DNA from 3 places in the Delftia sp. HK171 genome. Region 2 is predicted to be linked to each of the others. Evidence: predicted binding sites of a transcription regulator. Region 2 holds the regulator's gene; each other region holds the start of a gene.
The links. Region 2 encodes FNR, which switches genes on or off when oxygen is low (the NO sensors DNR and NnrR bind a similar motif). Its sites were predicted from a motif close to TTGATNNNNATCAA; they were not measured.
Positions count from the first base shown of each region.

Region 1: the regulator FNR is predicted to act here: its motif matches at 3,979-3,992, upstream of BO996_RS17100 (3-hydroxybenzoate 6-monooxygenase).
Region 3: the regulator FNR is predicted to act here: its motif matches at 3,908-3,921, upstream of azu (azurin).

Region 1 covers NZ_CP018101.1:3,795,645-3,800,632, forward strand. The annotation lists partial or broken gene BO996_RS17080 (Bug family tripartite tricarboxylate transporter substrate binding protein) at 1-102, opposite strand, end outside; gene maiA (maleylacetoacetate isomerase) at 219-860, opposite strand; gene BO996_RS17090 (fumarylacetoacetate hydrolase family protein) at 880-1,587, opposite strand; gene BO996_RS17095 (cupin domain-containing protein) at 1,626-2,663, opposite strand; gene BO996_RS17100 (3-hydroxybenzoate 6-monooxygenase) at 2,680-3,888, opposite strand; gene BO996_RS17105 (MarR family winged helix-turn-helix transcriptional regulator) at 4,093-4,629, shown strand; gene BO996_RS17110 (LysR family transcriptional regulator) at 4,644-4,988, shown strand, end outside.
Region 2 covers NZ_CP018101.1:2,850,177-2,855,164, forward strand. The annotation lists gene ccoG (cytochrome c oxidase accessory protein CcoG) at 1-1,429, shown strand, start outside; gene BO996_RS12965 (FixH family protein) at 1,487-1,801, shown strand; gene BO996_RS12970 (hypothetical protein) at 1,981-2,268, shown strand; gene fnr (fumarate/nitrate reduction transcriptional regulator Fnr) at 2,350-3,069, opposite strand; gene hemN (oxygen-independent coproporphyrinogen III oxidase) at 3,232-4,614, shown strand; gene BO996_RS12985 (sulfite exporter TauE/SafE family protein) at 4,620-4,988, shown strand, end outside.
Region 3 covers NZ_CP018101.1:4,241,945-4,246,932, forward strand. The annotation lists gene BO996_RS19110 (DUF4132 domain-containing protein) at 1-2,259, opposite strand, end outside; gene BO996_RS19115 (alanyl-tRNA editing protein) at 2,651-3,367, shown strand; gene BO996_RS19120 (hypothetical protein) at 3,426-3,716, opposite strand; gene azu (azurin) at 4,045-4,503, shown strand; gene BO996_RS19130 (hypothetical protein) at 4,639-4,988, opposite strand, start outside.

The DNA of each region.
Region 1 (4,988 bases), 950 kb from region 2:
GCAGTGCAGCGGGGCGATGGAGGCCAGCAGCAGGGCGGCGCCTGCAAGGGCCTTGCGGCGGGAGGGGGCGGCGCCGAGGCGGTTGGATGGGGATGCTTTCACAGTCTGTCTCCTGTTGGATCTGCTTTTTTCACTGCTTGCAATGCCCCGGTCCTTCTGGCGAGGACTCGGGGCGGGGTAGGGCTGCCGGCAAAGGTGCGGCGGGGTTCAGGCGAGGTTCAGCCGGCGTCAGGCTGGGCCAGGGGCGCGGCCTGCGCAAAGGCGGGCAGGGCGGCGCAGGCCCTGTCCACAGCGCTGATCAGCGGCCAGCGGTCCAGGTCCACGCCAAAGCGGCGTGCGCTTTCGACCTGGGGCACCAGGTAGACATCGGCCAGCGTGGGTGCGTGGCCGAAGCAGAAGTCGCCGCGCTGCGTGTCGCGTGCCAGCAGGGCCTCGATGGCATCGAAGCCGTCGGCAATCCAGGTGGCGCACCAGGCGTTGATGGCGGCCTCGTCCGCACCGAACTGGCGACGCAGGGTCTGCAGGATGCGGCGGTTGTTGATGGGATGCACGTCGCAGCCCACGATGGCGGCCAGCGCGCGCACCTGGGCGCGGTCCTCGTGGTCGGCGGGCAGCAGCGGCGGCTCGGGGTGGCGCTCCTCCAGCCATTCGATGATGGCCGGCGACTGGATCAGCGTGCGGCCATCGTCCAGCGTCAGCGCCGGCACCAGGCCCTGCGGGTTGACCTGCTTGAACGGCGCCTGGGCCTGCTCGTCCACGCGCAGGTCAACGGGAAAGTAGTCAGGGCGCAGGCCTTTGAGGTTGAGCGCGATGCGCAGGCGGTGCGAGGTGCCGCTGCGGAAAAAGCTGTAGAGCTTCATGGTGGTGGTCTCCCCGGTCTTATTCGGGCTGGCCCACGGTGAGCGCGATCTCGCCCACGCCCTGCACATGGCCGGTGATGCGGTCGCCCGGCAGCACGGCGCCCACGCCTTCGGGCGTGCCCGTGTAGATGAGGTCGCCGGGCTGCAGGTGATAGAACAGCGAGAGGTCGGCAATGATTTCGCGGATGTTCCAGATCAGCTTGTCCACGTCGGACTGCTGCTTTGTCTCGCCATTGACGGCCAGTGCAATGGCGCCGGATTCGATCACCTGGCCCGGCATGGGCACGATCTCGCTGGCCACCGAGGACTGCTCCACATCCTTGCCCAGGTCCCAGGGCCGGCCCTTGTCGCGCGCCACCAGCTGAAGGTCGCGGCGCGTCATGTCCAGGCCGCAGGCGTAGCCGTAGATGTGTTCATGCGCCTGGTCCGCCGCAATGCGAAAGCCCGCCTTGCCGATGGCCACCACCAGTTCCATCTCGAAGTGGTAGTTGTTCGTCTCGGGCGGGTAGGCCACGGTGGCACCCGATTCGGTCAGGGTGGAGGGCGCCTTGGTGAAATAGAAGGGGCGCTCCACGCTCTTGTCCACCGGGCGGCCCATCTCGACGGCATGGGCGTGGTAATTGCGGCCCACGAAGAACAGGCGGTTCACGGGCAGGCGCTGCGTGCTGCCGCGCACGGGCAGGGATTGGACGGGGGGCGGGGTCCAGAGGTATTGGGGGGCGGTCATGGTATTGGCGATGGGGGAGTAAAGAGACATCGGAGGATTCAAGGCCGGACTTCGTAGAGGCCCAGCTTTCGGTGCAAAGGAGCCTCGTCGGCCAGGAAGAGGAAGGCGGGCTCGCTGGCGCTGGCATTGGTCAGCGTGGCGGGCGCCCAGCCGGGCACGCAGCAGGTGTCGGCCGGGGCCAGGTCGAAATGGCGGTCCACGGCGGCCACGCTGGCGCCGCCCTCGATGACATGGAACACGCAGGCCGGCGAGCGGGCGGGCAGCTGCAGCGTCTGGCCCGGGCGCAGCATCAGCGCGTAGAAGCCCAGGATGTTTTCGCAGTCGGCCCCGGTTTCGGGGTTGGTGTAGGCCAGCTGCACGCAGTCCAGGTCCGGCCGGTCGGCGGCCAGCTCCAGCAGGGCGGCGCGCGCGTCCTTCCAGGGGTAGCGCAGCATGGGGTAGGCCTTGGCGTTGCGGGCGAACACCTGCGTGGGTGCCAGGCCGCCGCGCGCATACGCCCGGTCGCCACGGCCGGGCAGGGCGGGCTGGCGCGGGCCGTCCACGTGGTAGGTGACTTCCAGGTAGTAGGCCAGGGGCAGGTCCAGCACATCGAGCCAGACCACGGGCTCGTCGCCGTCGTGGCCATGCTCGTGCCACAGGCCCGTGGGCGTGAGGATGAGGTCGCCGCGCTCCATGGGGCATTTCTCGCCGTCGACCAGGCTCCATGCGCCCTGGCCCTCCACCACCATGCGCACGGCATTGGGCGTGTGGCGGTGCGAGGGCGCCCACTCGCCGGGCAGCAGCAGCTGCATGCCCAGGTAGATGGAGGAGCTGGCCTGCATCTTCTCCAGCCCATGGCCGGGATTGGCCAGCACCAGCACGCGGCGCTCGGCCTTTTCGATGGGCGTCAGCTCGCCCGCCTGCATCAGCAGCGGTCGGATGGACTGGTAGGGCCAGGCAATGGGCTGGGTGCGCGGGCGCGGCGTGTGCGGCGGCATCACGTTGCGCAGGCTGGGCCACAGCGGCACCAGGTTGTTGCGCGTGAGTTCGTCGCGGTAGTCCTGGGGCAGGTCTTCCAGGCGGCCAAGTTCTTGCATGGCGGTCTCCTTGTGTTCAGTCTTCGGCGAGGCAGGTTTCGGCCTTCCAGCCGTACAGCCATTCCATGGCGTCGTAGAAACGCTGGGGCGTGCGGCCCTTCCAGAGGTCGTTGCGCACCAGGCGCTCCACGCCGCTGGCGTGGAAGATGCGGCCCATCTCGCGCGCGGACAGCACCACGCGCGCCGTGCGGGCAATGCGCGAGCGCTCGTACAGCCGCAGCGCCCGCGGCCAGTCGTTGCCGCAGCGCTTGAGCGCCTGGCCCAGCGTCACGGCGTCTTCCAGCGCCATGCAGGCGCCCTGGGCGATGTATTGCAGCGTGGGGTGTGCGGCATCGCCCAGCAGCGTGGCGCGGCCGAAGCTCCACTGGCCAATGGGCTCGCGGTCGGCCGTGGCCCAGCGCTTCCAGCTTTTGGGCAGGTCTATGAGCTGGCGCGCGCGCGGGCAGCAGTCGCTGTAGTAGCTTTGCACCTCTTGGCGGCTGCCTTCGCGCACGCCCCATTCCTCCTGCTTGCGGCTGTGGAAGGTGACGACCACGTTGTACTGCTCGCCGCCGCGCAGCGGGTAGTGCACCAGGTGGTAGTTGGGGCCGACCCAGATGCTGGCCGCGTTCCAGCGCATGTCCTCGGGGAAGTCGTTCTTCTCCACCACGGCGCGGTACACCACGTGGCCGGAGACACGCGCCGCATCGCCCACGTACTGCTGGCGCACCACGGACTTCACGCCATCGGCGCCGATCAGCGCCTGGCCCACATGGACCTGGCCGTGCTGGTCGCGCACGGTGACGGTGTCGCCCTCCTGCTGCACGGCTTCGATGCGGGTGCCTGTCAGCGTCTCGATATGGCCGTGGGCGCGTGCGCCTTCAAGCAGCGAGGTGTGGATGTCGGCGCGGTGGATCACCGCATACGGGTTGCCGAAGCGGGCGCGAAACGCCTCGCCCGTGGGAATGCGGCCGACCAGCCTTTCATCGAGCGCGTCGTGCATCACCATCTCGTCGGTATAGACCGCGCGGCCACGGGCCAGCTCGCCAATGCCCAGCGCGTCGAAGGCCGCGAATGCGTTGGGCCCCAGCTGTATGCCGGCGCCGATCTCGCCCAGCTGGGGCGCCTGCTCCAGCACCTTGACGGCGAATCCCTGGCGCGCCAGGGCCAGCGCGGCCGCCACGCCGCCAATGCCGCCGCCTGCCACAAGAACGGGCAGCGCCCGGGAAGAAATGCTGGTGCTCATGGATGTCCTGTGCTTCGTGGTGCGTGTCGCCAGCCTGCGGGTCAGCTGCGTCGCGAGTAATTAAACAGTATGCTGACGATAAGTGTAGTGTTGATTTGCATCAGGCCAGCCTGGGGTTTCCCTGGATGCAGGCAAAACGACGGCGGACAGCGTGTCCGGGTGAATCACCTGTCTGCCAGCCAAGGCCAACGGAGGGTGCGGTTCATGCGAACATCTGCGCTTGCCCGCAGGGACACGGAAAAGAGCGCAATGGCCATGGACTACCAACCCGCAGAACTAGAAAACTACCCCGGCTATCACATCCGCCGCCTGCAGCAGATCGCGGTAGCCGTCTTCATGGAGGAGACCCAGGAATTCGGCGTGACCCCCGTGCAGTACGCGGCGCTGTCTGCCGTGCTGCGCCAGCCCGGCGTGGACCAGCGCACGCTGGCGCGGATGATCGGCTTCGATACCTCGACCATTGGCAGCGTCATCGACCGGCTGGAGGCGCGCGGCCTCATGGTGCGCAACACCAGCCCGGCCGACCGGCGCGTGCGCCTGCTGTCGGTCACCGCAGAAGGCGCTGCGCTGCTGGCCGCTGCCGAGCCCTCGGTGCTGCGGGCCCAGCAGCGCATGCTGGAGCCGCTGCCGCAGGAGCAGCGGGGCCTGTTCATGGACATGATGGCCGTCCTGGTGCGGCAAAACGACGACCTGGCGCGTGCGCCCAGCACGCTGGCCGCGCGCCGCGCCGCTGCCGACTGAGGCGGCCTCGACCCATGGACTGGGACCATCTGAGATTCTTTGGCGAACTGGCGCGCAGCGGCAGCATGGCCGCCGCCGCGCGGCAACTGGGCGTGGAGCACACCACGGTGTCGCGCCGCATCCAGGCCCTGGAAAAGCAGCTGGGGGCCGTGCTCTTCGAGCGCGAAGCGGGCCAATGGCGGCCCACGGAGGCCGGCCGCCAGCTGCTGGGCGTGGCAGACGCCATGCAGCGCGCCGCCGCCGGGCTGGAGCGCATGCCGCTGGCGGCCGAATCCGCCAGCCAGGGTCCGTCCGGCCTGGTGCGCGTGGGCGCCACAGAGGGCTTCGGCACCCAGCTGCTGGCCCCGCAGCTGGCCGCG
Region 2 (4,988 bases):
CGGGAAGCCTCCCCGCAAAGTCATTCCGATCACGCCGGCCACGCCTGATCCGGGCGAGCTGGTGTCGATGTTCGAGTCGGAAAAGAAGGTCTACCCGCGCTCCATCAGCGGTGTCTTCGCTCGCTGGCGATGGGCCCTGGTGTTTCTCACCCAACTGGTTTTCTACGGCCTGCCCTGGCTGGAGTGGGGCCAGCGCCAGATGGTGCTGTTCGACCTCGGAACGCGGCGCTTCTATCTCTTCGGGCTGGTGCTGTACCCGCAGGACTTCATCTACCTGGCGGGCCTGCTGATCATCTCGGCGCTGGCATTGTTCCTGTTCACGGCCGTGGCCGGGCGCCTGTGGTGCGGCTTCTCGTGCCCGCAGACGGTCTATACCGAGATCTTCATGTGGGTGGAGCGCAAGGTCGAAGGCGACCGCAGCGCGCGCATGCGGCTGGACAAGAACGGCTGGACCTTCGAGAAGGCCTGGAAGAAGTCGCTCAAGCAGTTGCTGTGGATCGCCATTGCGCTGTGGACCGGCTTCACCTTCGTGGGCTACTTCGTGCCCATCCGCGAGCTGGGCGGCGAACTGCTGGCGCTGCAGGGCAGCTGGCAGATGTTCTGGGTGCTGTTCTACGGCTTTGCCACCTATGGCAACGCGGGCTACATGCGCGAGCAGGTCTGCAAGTACATGTGCCCCTATGCGCGCTTTCAGAGCGCCATGTTCGACCGGGACACCATGATCGTCAGCTACGACACGGGCCGGGGCGAGCCGCGTGCGCCGCGCACCAAGAAGGTGGACTACAAGGCCCAGGGCCTGGGCGACTGCATCGACTGCAAGATGTGCGTGCAGGTCTGCCCGGTGGGCATCGACATCCGCAACGGTCTGCAATACGAATGCATTGGCTGCGGCCTGTGCATAGACGCCTGCAATTCCATCATGGACAAGATGGAGTACCCGCGCGGCCTGATCCGCCTGACCACGCAGAACGCCATGGCCGGCCTGTGGCGGCGTGCCCAGGTGCTGCGCCGCATCTTCCGTCCGCGCGTGCTGATCTACTCGGCCGTGCTGATCGGCTTGAGCGTGGCCATGATCGTGAGCCTGGCGCTGCGCCAGTCGGTCAAGGTGGACGTGATCCGCGACCGCGCCTCGCTGTCGCGCATCGTGGCGGGCGGCAAGCTGGAGAATGTCTACCGCCTGCAGATCATGAATGCCACCGAGCAGGCCCAGCGCTATCGCATCAGCGCCCATGGCCTCGATGGGCTGGAGCTGGCGTCCGAGCAGGAAGTCGAGGTCGGCCCGGCCGAGACGCGCGGCATTGCGGCGCGACTGCAGATTCCCTACGGTTCGGCCGAGCCGGGCTCGCACACCGTATTCTTCGATATCGATGCCGTGCATTCAGGCGCGGGACGCGCGTCCGAAAAGGCCGTCTTCCTGGTGCCCCGGTGATGTTCCTGGCAGGCGCGGCACGGTCCGCGCCTGCCGCCTGAAAGAAAGAGGTTTCCCATGTCTTCCAGTCCCGCAGTTTCCGCGCCCGCGCAGGCTCCCTCGCACCCCGACGCCGGCAAGCCCTGGTGGAGGTTCGGCCATGTCTGGCTGGTGGTGGCCGGCCCGGCGGCCGTGGTGGTCGCTGCCGTGATCACGGCCATCATCGCCATCAATGGCGCCGATCCCGTGATCGACCCCGACTACTACCGCAACGGCATCACGATCAACGAGCGTGCCGATGGCGTGCGCGAAGTGCCCAAGAGCATGGCGCCCGCCGTCACCGGCCGCAACCATGCGGCTACGCCCGCGCACGATCACCCCACGGACCGCTGATCGCCGTGCACCCCTGCAAGAGGCCGCAGTCGCGGCCTTTTTGCATGGCGGATCGCATCTCCGGCATGCGCGACGGGTGAGGGTTTCCTACAGGCGTGCAGGGCGCTGCGGGGCTTGGCGCCATGCGTTGGCGCGGCGCACAATGAAGGCGACCCCTCGACAGCACAAGGAGATCGCTGATGTTGGCCCAACGCTGGATGTGGATTGCCTGGCCTGCCTTTCTGGCAGCCGCCGTGATGGAGATGCTGGTTTTTGCCTTTGTGGACCCGCTGGAGCTGCATTGGCTCGGCGACCTGGGCTGGTCGCGCCAGGGCATCTACACGCTGGCCTTCTTCGCCTTCTGGGGCGTGACCATGCTCTCCAGCCTGATGACCACCATGCTGGGCCGCTCGGCCCGCGATCTCAATGACGGCGTGGTCTCCGAGCCCGACCCGGACCTGGCCATGCAGGGGCTGGGGCGGGACTGAGCGAGAGCCCGCCGCAATGAACAAGGCCCGCTGTCGCGGGCCTTGTTCATTGGCGGATGAATGCTTGCCGCCCTTGCAGCCTCACTGGCACTGCTGGCTGTTGACGATGCGCTTGAGCGCCTCCGTGTCCAGGATGCGCAGATGGCGCTGGCGCACCTCAATGATGTTGTCGTCCGCGAACTTGGAGAAGGTGCGGCTCACCGTCTCCAGCTTCAGGCCCAGGTAGCTGCCGATTTCCTCGCGCGTCATGCGCAGCACCAGTTCGGACTTGGAAAAGCCCCGCGCATGCAGGCGCTGCACCAGGTTGAGCACGAAGGCGGCCAGGCGCTCTTCTGCGCGCATGCTGCCCAGCAGCAGCATCACGCCGTGCTCGCGCACGATCTCGCGGCTCATGACCTTGTGCACATGGTTTTGCAGGGCCGTGACCTCGCGCGACAGGTCTTCCAGCTTGTCGAAGGGCATGACGCAGACTTCGGCGTCTTCCAGCGCGACGGCATCGCAGGTGTGGTGGTCGTTGACGATGCCGTCCAGGCCGATGATCTCGCCGGCCATCTGAAAGCCTGTGACCTGGTCGCGTCCGTCCTCGGTGGCCACGCAGGTCTTGAAGAAGCCGGTGCGGATGGCGTACAGCGAGGTGAATGTCTCGCCGTTGCGAAACAGCAGGCCTCCGCGCTTGACCTTGCGGCGCGTGGCCACGATGTCGTCGATGCGCTGCATCTGCTCGGCATCCAGGCCCATGGGCATGCACAGTTCGCGCAGGTTGCAGTTGGAGCAGGAGGCTTTGATGGTCTGAAGGTTCATGGAGTGATAAACATCAGCGGCACACAGCGTGCCGGCGGTGACCTCGTGGATTGCGATGAGTTGGATCAAATTGTCGCAGCAGTCCCTCAAACAACTCTTGATATGAGTCAAGGACATGACCGATGTGCTGCGGCACAGTCGAGGTATTAGAGGAAAAAACCCATGACCGCTGTCACCCCAGAGCTGCTGCGTCGCTTTGACGTACCGGGGCCCCGATACACCTCGTTCCCTACCGCCGACCGCTTTGTCGAGGCCTTTGGTGCAGAGGACTATATCCTGGCGCTGCAACAACGCAAATCGAGTACCGCAGCGCGTGCCATGCCTTTGTCGCTGTATGTGCACGTGCCCTTTTGCGAGTCGCTTTGCTACTACTGCGCCTGCAACAAGATCGTGACGCGTCACCATGATCGCGCTGCCGTCTACCTGGACTACCTGGCGCGCGAGATGGCCTTGCACACGGCCCATTGCGGCAAGGGCCAGGCCGTCAGCCAGCTGCACCTGGGCGGCGGCACGCCCACCTTCTTCTCCGACGACGAGCTGCGCACGCTGATGGGCCTGTTGCGCGAGCATTTCAAGCTGGAGCCGGGTGGCGAGTACTCCATCGAGGTCGATCCGCGCACCGTCAGCGTCGAGCGCCTGGCCGTGCTCAAGGAGCTGGGCTTCAACCGCCTGAGCTTCGGCGTGCAGGACTTCGACGAGCAGGTGCAGATCGCGGTGCACCGCGTGCAGCCGGCCGAGCAGGTGTTCGAGCTGGTGGCGGCCGCGCGGCAGCTGGGCTTTGCCTCCATCAACGTGGACCTGATCTACGGCCTGCCCAAGCAGACGCCCGAATCCTTCGAGCGCACGCTGGCCCAGGTCAACGCGCTGCGGCCCGACCGCATCGCGCTCTATGCCTATGCCCACCTGCCCGAGCGCTTCAAGCCGCAGCGGCGCATTGCGGCCGAGGATCTGCCCCAGGGGGCCGACAAGCTGGCCATGCTGTCGCGTTCCATCGCCGCGTTCATGGACGGTGGCTATGTCTATGTGGGCATGGACCACTTCGCCCTGCCCGAGGACTCGCTGGCCGTGGCCAAGCGCCAGGGCCGGCTGCACCGCAACTTCCAGGGCTACAGCACCCAGCCCGACTGCGACCTGATTGCGCTGGGCGTGTCGGCCATCGGCAAGGTGGGTGCCAGCTACAGCCAGAACGCCAAGACGCTGGAGGAGTACTACGACGCCATCGACGCCAGCCACCTGCCCGTGGTGCGGGGCCTGGCGCTGTCGCGCGACGACCTGGTGCGCCGCGCCGTCATCATGGCCATCATGTGCCAGGGCGCCGTGCTGTTCGAGCCCATGGAGCAGGCATGGCTGCTGGGCTTTCGCGAGTACTTCGCGCCCGAGATGGCGGCCCTGGAGGACCTGCAGGCCAAGGGCCTGGTGCAGATCAGCGACGAGGGCTTCCAGGTCACGCCCATGGGCTGGTACTTCGTGCGCGGCGTGGCCATGCTGTTTGACCGATATCTGCAGGCGGACAAGAACCGGGCGCGGTTTTCGAGGATCATCTAGGCCCCATGCTGTTGTCGCTCCTCTGGACCGCTTTGATCATGGGGCTCGTCGGCGGGCCCCATTGCCTTGCCATGTGCGCTGCGCCCTGCGGCGTGGTCACGGGCGGGGCGGGGCAGGGCGGCGGCTCGCAGGTGGTGGCCGTGCATGGATTGCAAAGCCGGCTGTGGCTGCGCACGGCGCTGTTCCACGGCGGCCGTCTGGCCGGCTATGCCAGCCTGGGCGCTGCCTCGGCCCTGGCCATGGAAAGCCTGTCCTGGCTCACCAGCCAGACCACGGCGCTGCAGCCGTTCTGGACGCTGACCCATGTCGCCGTGATGGCCTGGGGCCTGGCCATGATGGTGCAGGCCCGCCAGCCCGCCTGGCTGGAGTCAGCC
Region 3 (4,988 bases), 1.4 Mb from region 2:
CAGCATGCGCGGCGCCTGCTGCTTGACCACGGTCTTGAGGCTGGTGGCCAGGGTCTTGAGCTGCGCAGTGGCGGCCTCCCATTCGGGCTTGAGCGCCTCGTCCTTGACCGCAGGAATGGTCTTGCTGGCCTTGTTTTTGTCGTTGATGACGCGCAGGCTCAGATCGCCCTGCAGCTCCACGCGGTAGCTCTGCGGCCCGACCGTGACCGTCAGGCCCTGGCCCAGGCCGAAGTCCGGCGTCAGCTCGTCGAAGAGTTCGGGCACGCTCATCTTGCGGCGCGCAGCGGCAGCGCGCAGGGCGATGCGCGCCGTGCGCTGCACCTGGTCCTTGAGCGAGCGCGACTCGGAGATCTCCTGCACGCGCAGCAGAGCGTAGAGGCTGTCCACCTCGCCCAGATGCTCCACGGCGGCGGCCGCGCGCTGCAGGCGCGGGCGGTTCCAGGCCTGGACGGCGGACACCAGCGCATCGACCACGCGGTCATCGGCATGGCCGGGCAGCAGCCTGAGCGCCCAGCGCTGCTTGGGTTCGCCCTCGGAAGCAATCCATTGCTGCACCAGGGCCAGCGCCAGGCGGGCACGGTTGTCGGCCGGAATGCGCGCCAGCAGCTCGCCGGCCAGCGGCGGCAGGCCGCCTTCGGCAATGGCGGATACGTGCAGCAGCACGCGGGCCGCGTGTTCGGACAGCGGCGCGCACAGCGCCAGCAGCTCGGGCGTATCGAAGGGCTTGATGGCCGCGCTCAGGCGCTTGATGGAGGCGAGCTGGGCTTCCAGATCCACGCCGCCAGCGGCAGACGCTGGCGATGCGGCATCTGCCTGGCTTTCATCCGATGTCGAGGCGCCCTGCCCTGTCAGGCCCAACTGCTGCAGCCGCTGCTGCACGCTGCTGGCCGAGGCCGCATCCAGCTTGCCGCCGGCCAGCAACTGCGCCAGCAAGGGACCGACAGCGGGGTCGGGGTGGGCCAGCAGCACGTCGCGGCAGGTCAGCAGCAGGTTCTTGGGCGGCTTGTTCAGCCAGCCGGCATCCACCAAGCTGGCCAGCGGAATATGGGCGGCCAGACCGGTCATGGCGGCGCGCAGGCCCTTGGCGCTGCTGCCGGTGATGATGGCGGTCAGCGCAGGCAGCGCGGCCTTCAGGCTGGCGGTGTCGAGCACGGGCAGCACATTGACCAGGTCCTTGACAGGCACCTCGGCCAGATCGGCCGGGCGGCGGGTCACCAGCTCGCGGATCACGCTGCGGTAGCGGCGCAGCTCGTCCTCGCGGTCGCAGCGCTGGGCCATGGCGGGCAGCAGCAGGGACAGCAAGGCGGCATCGTCCTGCTTCATGACATGCATGGCCAGCGCCAGGCTGATCTGGTAGCGGCCGTTCTCACGCAGCTGCTTGGCAAAGGGCGCGGGATCCTCGGCCACGAGGCGGTCCAGCAATTGCAATGCGCTCGTCCGCTCGGCGCGCTGGGAGTAGGTCAATTGGCTGAGCAGCAGCGCGGCCAGTTCCTCTCGCCGGGGCGCGCCGGCACTGGCCCAGCGCTGCCCGATCAGGTCGGGATCATCTATGTAGGATTTGTCGAAGAGCTGGGGATGCTCGGCAAAGAAAGGCAGCCAGTCCTTCCAGCCCTGGCCCTTGGGCTGCCTGGGCTGGCGCTCGTTGCGGTAGTGGTCCAGCACATCGTCGAACAGCTTGCCGCCCACGGCGGCATAGCGCAGCAGGTCGGCATCGTTCAGCTGGGCGACCAGGGGCTTCCAGGCCGCGTGGTACTCATGGCTGCGGCGGAACCCGGCCTCCTCGCGCAGCGCCAGCGCCCAGTCCAGCGTGGACGTCACCTCGTCATAGGGCATGCCGGGATAGCTGAGCCAGGGCAGCAGGCTGCCGAGCACCAAGCCTATGCCCTTGTACACAGGCAGGTCGGCGCTGCGGGCGTGGGCCAGCCATTGCTCGGCCAGCACGCGCACTTCGGCAGCCACATGGGCATTGGTCAGCTCCTCGCTGCGGCCCGACAGCACATGGCCGCGCGGCACGGTGAGCCGCGCAAAGGCCAGCCAGCGATCGCCGTCACGCGACCAGGGTGCGTCGCTGCCGCTCAGATGCCCCAGGATGTTGAGACAACGCTCCTCGCAGCCGCGCAGGAAGGTGCGTGCCTCGTCGGCCCGCCCGTCATGCAGGCGGGCGTCGAGTTCGGCGGCAAAGGCCTCGTCGCTGAGGCTTTCATGCAGCCGGTCATAGAGATCGCTCAGGGAAGCCGCGTGAAGATCGGTAGTGCTCATGGGGATGAGGAGATGAACAATGTGGGAAGCCGCAAACCAGGGCCTGCCGGGATGGAGACGGGGTGGAGCCTGCACCGGACGGAAGCAAAAGTTCTTGATCCATCCGGACAGTCCCTCGGAAAACTCACAGATTCATGCCCTGCGTATGTCGTCAGCTTTGGAAAAATCTGTAGCGCCATCCGCAACGGCCACGCCATTGTTCCCCGACACGCACGCGGTGCGGGCGCCGATCTTGTCAGGTCGCGGGCACCGCCACTTGACAGGCTGTCAAGCTGGCGACTGCCACCGCTGCGGGCCATGGACTGTACTGGGGACTTTTCGCCCAGGCGTACTGCCCGGCCCTGCCATGCCGCCGATACCATGGACCGCGACATGACCCCAGAGACACCCCATGCCCCTGTCCCAGACGCACAAGCTCTTTGACGACAACGCCTACCTGGACCGCTGCGAAGCCACCGTGACGGCCGTCAGCCCCGAAGGCATCGAGCTCGATGCCACGGTCTGCTATGCCCGCAGCGGCGGCCAGGCCGGCGACACCGGCACGCTGACCCTGGCCGATGGCCGCAGCCTGGCCCTGATCGACACCGTCTATGCCGATGACCGGCAGCGCATCCTGCATGTGCTGCAGACCGATGCCCCGCCCCAGGTGGGTGAACGTGTCCAGGTGGTGATCGACTGGGACAGGCGCCACCGGCTGATGCGCCTGCACACCTGCCTGCACCTGCTGGGCGTGCTGGTGCCTGTGCCCGTGACGGGCTGCAGCATCTCGCCCGACTCGGCGCGCCTGGATTTCGACCTGCCCGAGTCCACGCTGGACAAGACCGAGCTGACAGAGCGCCTCAACGCCCTGATCACCGCCAGCCATGCCGTGAACGTGGACCGCATCACGCCCGAGCAACTGGCTGCACAGCCCGACCTGGTGCGCACCGCAGGCGCCGCGCCCCCAGGCGGCACCTCCACGATCCGCATCATCGACATCCCCGGCCTGGACCGCCAGCCCTGCGGCGGCACGCATGTGCGCAGCACGGCCGAGATAGGCACGGTGGCCGTTACCAAGATCGAGAAGAAAAGCCGCACCAACCGGCGCGTGGTGGTGCAGTTCGCCTGACACCCCCCAGACCTGTTGATGCCAGACCTGTTGATGCCAGACCTGTCGATGCCAGGCCTCAGGACATCCAGGACCTGGGCGCCACGGGCCCGCTCGCCTCAGGGGGCCCATCGCCTCCCTGGGCCAGCCCCTCGCCCTGGCTACCGGACTTTCGCACCAGTTGCAGGATCTGGTCGAGCTGGTCATGCTCGACGGCGATCGAGTGCAATCTGAACAGCACATAGGGAATGAGGACGCTGGCGCAGGCCATGGCCGCCAGCGCCGCCTGTTGATGGGAGCCGTCGACGAAGAACGCCGTCAGCAGAAAGATGGCGCCGATGATCGAGCCTATGAAAACAAGCAATCTCATACATTCCCTCTATTTTCCGCAATCGTACCCAAATGTGACTGACGTGAGTAGAGGCATGCGAGCTGTGGGGTTGCCCGTCGCCAAAAGACCACGGGCAGCAAAACCGTTTTCCTGCGGCAGCCCGAATGCATGCCCTGCATGCGCAACGCCATACCGCATGCTCCAAGCGCAAGTCTTCGAACTCTTTTGACTTGATTCAAATCAACCTGCCGCCCCCGATCCTGTCTATGCTTGGGGCAGCCATACAAGGCATCCATGGCGACAGACCGCCTGCCGGTCCATGGCCCTCGGATGCCAGCCACCTCACCCGCTTTTCAAGGAGAAAACAATGGCAAAGCAATGGAAGCCCGTCCTCTTGGCCCTCGCAATGACTGCCGTCGCCGCGCCTGTGCTGGCCGCCGACTGCGCCGTCGAGATCGAAGGCAACGACGCCATGCAATTCAACAAGCCCACCATCAGCGTGCCCGCCAGCTGCAAGCAGTTCACGGTCAAGCTCAAGCATGTGGGCAAGCTGCCCAAGACGGCCATGGGCCACAACTGGGTGCTGAGCAAGACGGCCGACCTGCAGCCCGTGGCCAATGACGGCATCGCCGCTGGTGCGGCCAAGGACTTCGTGAAGGAAAAGGATGCCCGCGTGATCGCCCACACCAAGGTGATCGGCGGCGGCGAGAGCGATTCCGTCACCTTCTCCACCGCTGCCCTGAAGGCCGGCGAGGCCTACAGCTACTTTTGCTCCTTCCCCGGCCACTCCGCGCTGATGAAGGGCACGCTGACGCTGGCCAAGTAAGCCGGCGATCTGCCTTGGCGCGGGGCCTTGTGCCCCGCGTTCTACCCGGCGGCACTTCGGTGCCGCTTTTCATTTGCGGGGCCAGGCAAGCCGCACTTGCCTGGCCTGCCGATCCCCTCCGCTCTGCGTGGCCTCTCAGTGCCTGCTGGTGGTCCTGCCGTGCGGGCGGCCCTGCATTTCCACGCAACCCTTTTGCATCAGGCGCAGCAGCAGCTGGGTCCAGCTGGCGTCGGCCCATTTGGCACTTTCCAGCACCAGGGAGCGCGCGGCCTGCAGGCCGTCGCCGGGCTGCAGCTCCACGCGGAAACTGCCGCGTTCGCGCTGGGCCGTGACGGCCACCACGCTGCCCAGCAGGGCGATGTCATGCGAAGGCCTGGGGCCCTGCGGGCCGTCCAGGTCCACGCGCAGCACGCAGCCGGGGCGCAGTTCGTAGGTCCAGCGGTGGTCGGCATGGCCGGCCGCGCCCATGGCGTTCATTTCGGCAA